Regions from separate parts of the Pseudoalteromonas sp. OF7H-1 genome, predicted to be linked through region 1. Evidence: predicted binding sites of a transcription regulator. Region 1 holds the regulator's gene; the other holds the start of a gene.
What was found. The regulator sigma-54, encoded in region 1, starts transcription at its own class of promoters, with help from an activator protein. The targets are predictions, from matches to a motif close to GTTGGCACGNNNNTNGNNT.
Positions count from the first base shown of each region.

Region 2: the regulator sigma-54 is predicted to act here: its motif matches at 1,198-1,216, upstream of flgJ (flagellar assembly peptidoglycan hydrolase FlgJ).

Region 1 covers NZ_JAKRFX010000018.1:45,720-48,183, reverse strand. The annotation lists gene lptB (LPS export ABC transporter ATP-binding protein) at 1-132, shown strand, start outside; gene MHN30_RS19095 (RNA polymerase factor sigma-54) at 179-1,678, shown strand; gene hpf (ribosome hibernation promoting factor) at 1,708-1,995, shown strand; gene ptsN (PTS IIA-like nitrogen regulatory protein PtsN) at 1,997-2,455, shown strand; gene rapZ (RNase adapter RapZ) at 2,448-2,464, shown strand, end outside.
Region 2 covers NZ_JAKRFX010000002.1:228,005-230,468, reverse strand. The annotation lists gene flgK (flagellar hook-associated protein FlgK) at 1-180, opposite strand, end outside; gene flgJ (flagellar assembly peptidoglycan hydrolase FlgJ) at 182-1,156, opposite strand; gene MHN30_RS03140 (flagellar basal body P-ring protein FlgI) at 1,265-2,365, opposite strand; gene flgH (flagellar basal body L-ring protein FlgH) at 2,385-2,464, opposite strand, start outside.

The DNA.
Region 1 (2,464 bases):
GAAACGCTGGACGTATGTGAAAAAGCCTACATCGTTTCACATGGTGAGTTAATCGCTGCAGGCACGCCAGAACATGTTTTGGCAGATCAAACCGTAAGAGATGTCTACCTAGGCGAACAATTCAAGCTATAGTTAAGACGTAGTATTAATAACTGTTAAAAAGGATTGTTAGAGATACATGAGGCAATCATTACAGCTGCGCATGGGGCAGCAACTTACAATGACTCCACAACTGCAACAAGCCATTCGCTTGCTGCAGCTTAGTACATTGGATCTGCAACAAGAAATACAAGAAGCATTAGACAGCAATCCATTGTTGGAAGTGGAAGAAGGTGATAATACTGACGGCGAAAACGCTGACCAACACAGCCAAGAAAAGAGCAGTGCTGACGACAATCAAGATTCAAGCGATGAAGCGCAGGTTAGTGACTATGAAATAGACTCAGATACCGCCATGAGCAAAGACACTGTCAGTGATGACCTTGCCATGGATGTCACTTGGGATGAGTATATGAGCGCAGCACCCGCTGCAAGCTCAGGCCCACTTCCCGATGACGATAATGTTTATCAAGGGGAAACCTCTGAATCTCTCCACGACTATCTCATGTGGCAACTTGAGCTGACACCATTTAGTCCAACAGATAGAGCGATTGCGATTGCGATTATTGAAGCGGTCGACCTGTCAGGCATTTTAACACTGTCTTGCGAAGACATTTTAGAAAGCATTAATGATGAAAGTAGCGAAGAGCCTATCGAGCTGGATGAAGTCGAAGCCGTGCTCAAACGTATTCAGCTTTTCGATCCTGTCGGTATCGCAGCGCGCAGTTTACAGGAATGCTTGTGTATTCAGCTAAATCAATTCGCCCCAGATACACCATGGATTGCCGAAACGAAAATGATCCTGACAGAGCATATCGACTTGCTTGCCAGCCGTGACTATCGAACTTTGGCTAAGAAAACGCGCCTTAAAGAAGCCGATCTCAAAGAGGTCATGACGTTAATTCATAGCCTTAACCCAAAACCAGCGGCAAGCATTATTCATGAAGAGCCTGAATATGTGATCCCTGACGTATCAGTGAAAAAAGTAAAAGGTCGCTGGGTCGTAGAGCTAAATCCTGATGCTATGCCTAAAATAAGAGTAAACGACCATTACGCTGCGATGTCTAGAACGGCGAAATCCAGTACGGATAGTCAGTTTATTCGCTCACATTTACAAGAAGCAAAGTGGTTTATTAAAAGCTTAGAAAGCCGAAATGATACATTATTAAAAGTTACCAATTGCATTGTGCAACAACAACAGGCATTCTTTGAACATGGCCCCGAAGCAATGCGCCCTATGGTGCTAAATGATGTTGCTGAAATGGTTGAGATGCATGAGTCCACAATTTCCCGTGTGACAACACAAAAATACATGCATACACCTCGGGGAATATTTGAGCTGAAGTATTTCTTCTCTAGCCATGTAAGTACAGAAAATGGAGGTGAGTGCTCCTCTACAGCAATTAGAGCACTTATCAAAAAGCTGATAGCTGCAGAAAATACCGCGAAGCCATTGAGTGACAGCAAAATTGCAGATATCTTAGCTGAGCAAGGAATTAAGGTAGCGAGACGTACGATTGCAAAATATCGTGAATCCCTAGCCATTCCACCGTCAAATCAGCGTAAAAGCTTGATATAAGACGTAAAACCCAAGAAGGAAAAATGCTTATGCAACTAAATCTAACTGGTCGCCATGTAGAAATTACTGACTCATTAAGAGACTATGTCACCAACAAGTTTGCGAAGCTAGAAAGGCACTTTGATCATATCAATAACGTGCATGTGATCCTTGATGTCGAGAAACTAGTACAAAAAGCAGAAGCAACATTACACGTAAACGGCGGCGAGCTATTTGCATCAACAGAGCATCAAGATATGTATGCCGCAATTGATGGCCTTATCGACAAGCTAGATCGTCAAGTTATTAAACACAAAGAGAAGCTCACTCGACACTAAGATGAAATTAAGTGAATTAGTGAACAAGGACTGCAGTAAAGCTGCGGTCCTTTTTAATAGCAAAAAACGTATTTTAGAATACATCAGCGAACTGGCTCATAGCCAAATTCCAAATACCAGTCAGCATGCTATCTTGGACGCTTTAATGGCGCGAGAGAAATTAGGCAGCACAGGGATCGGTAAAGGCATTGCCATTCCCCATGGTCGACTTGAAGGTTTGGATAAAATCCTTGCAATGGTGCTTGTCAGCGAGCAAGGGATCCAGTTTGAAGCCATAGATAAGCAGCCTGTCGATATTTTTGTCGCGTTCATCGTACCCGAAGGTGATAATCAACAGCACCTGAAGACCTTAGCGGCGATTGCTGATACACTCAAAGACAAGTCTTTCTGCAAAATGCTTAGGCAAGCAAAAAGTGACGATGAGTTATATGCAGTGATCCAAGGTGAACTTGATGAGTGATGAAGAAAA
Region 2 (2,464 bases), on a different contig from region 1:
GTTGAGCAAACGCACGGTTTCACCGCGGCCAACCATGCCACCTATCATTGTTCCGTGTTCAGTCCGTTCACGGATATACCCTTTGGTATTTAGGTTAGCGATGTTTTTACTGGTGGTTTGTAGTAACTCAGAGTTAGCCCTAACCCCTGCTGCACCAATATTTAATAGATCAAATGACATCTCATCTGACTCCCTTTGTTAGCGCACCGGATAAGAAATCGGATACATCAATACGCTTTAAAACTGACTTAATTTTGTTGGCATAACTCGGATCGGTCGCGTAGCCTGCATTTTGAAGCTCACTTAAATAAGCATGACTATCACCAGCCTTGTTTAAGGCTTGCTCGTATCTCGGATTACCTTTTAGGAAACTGACATAATCATCAAAGCTTTGTTCTAGCGACTTATAAGCACGGAAATCAGCTTGCTTTTGCACCGGTAACCCTTGCTCAAATTCAAGTGTCGATTTTCTGGCGCTTTCACCACTCCAGCGGCTATCCGCTTTGATATTGAATAGATTAAAACTGCTACTACCATCTTTTTTGCTGATGATGTGTTTACCCCAACCAGTTTCCAGTGCAGCTTGTGCAACCATTACCGCAGGGTTCAAGCCTAGCTTTTTCGCCGCTGTTTGAGCGTATTCCCAAATTCTGTCGACGAATTCCTCAGGAGAACCAAAGCCTGTTTGTTCATCGCTTGAGGTATCTGCCTTAACATTGACAGCCTGCGGTTCAGGTTTACGTACACTCTCACTCGCTGTCGCCTGTCTTTTAAAGGAAATATCGCCGTCAGCTCTCATTACTGAGGCAGGCTTATACTTTTCAGAATTAGGAGACAACTGCTGCACAATCAGATCTGCAAGTCCTAAGCTGCCCTGCTCAGATAAATGCATCGAAAGTTGCTGATCATGCATTTCTTCAAAAAATTTGACACCACTAGAGTTAAATGGACTGTCTTTATCCTCTAGCGCCTCATTCGCTTTACGCATGCTTTGTAACAACATTTGCGTAAAGATAGACTCAAACTGTTGTGCCGCCTTTTTCAATGCCTGATCTGAGGCACCTTGATCGCCAGCACCTTTCAGCGCCTCTTTACGGATAGAATCAAGGTTTCCTAGGTCAAAAAAGCTTTGATTTTTCAATTGGTCGGTGTTCATACACTCAGCACTGTTTGACGTTAATAACTATACAAATAGAAATGCAAAATCCGAGCCAAAAAAAAGCCCCACAATTGTGAGGCTAACTAGTTGATTAATAATAGAACATCAAATGACGACTAATTGACCATTTATTGCGCCCGCTTCTTTTAGCGCTTCAAGGATCGCCATTAAATCACCAGGCGCTGCGCCAACTTGGTTAATTGCCCTAACCAAATCATCAAGGCTCACGCCTGGGTCAAACACAAACGCTCGAGAGTCGTCCTGATTTACGTCGATAATACTTTGCTGCGTCACTGTTGTTTCGCCATTTGCCAGCGCATTAGGTTGAGACACATTTTGTTGCTCAGCAATCGTTACGGTAAGACCGCCATGAGTAATTGCCGCAGGCTGCAACTTGACATTTTTGCCGATAACGATAGTACCTGTGCGCGAGTTAACGATGATCTTCGCAGCGGTATCCGCTGGTTTGAATTCAAGATTCTCAAGCGTAGATAGATACGCAACGCGCTGAGACGGATCTCTTGGTGCAATTACTCGAACTGAAGCTGCATCCATAGGTTTAGCACTGTTTGGTCCAACAAGACCATTGATAGTGTCGGCCAAGCGCTTTGCGGTAGTAAAATCCGGCCTATTCAAGTTAAAGGTAATGTAATCACCCTGAGTAAACGGACTTGGTACTGCTCGCTCCACTGTCGCGCCGTTTGCCACCCGACCTACTGTCGGGGTATTGATCACAACTCGACTCCCGTCGGCGCCATCAGCGCCCAAACCACCGACAATCAAGCTACCTTGCGCAATTGCATATACGTTACCATCAACCCCTTTAAGAAAGGTCTGAAGTAACGTGCCGCCTCTCAAACTACCAGCACTACCAATAGATGACACAGTAACGTCAATGGTTTGACCGGGTTTAACAAAAGGTGGTAAGTCAGCATGAACCGCAACAGCCGCGACATTTTTAATTTTTGGCTTTAAGCTTGCTGGCATCGTGATCCCAAAGCTATTCAACATCGCTTTAAAGCTTTGCTCGGTAAATCTGGTTTGCTCACCGGTACCAGGTAAGCCCACAACTAGGCCGTAACCAACCAGTTGGTTTGAACGAACACCTTCAACCATACTGACATCTTTAACTCGCTCAGCAGATGCCAAAGAAGAAAAACCAACCAACGTAATGGCCGCACCGATAAGCAAAATATTCTTAAGCATATTGTTCATTTTCAGCACCTTAAAACGGCATCAGCGCGCTCATAAAGAAACTCGTTAACCAACCTGCACTTTGCACTTCTTGTTGGTCGCCTTTACCTG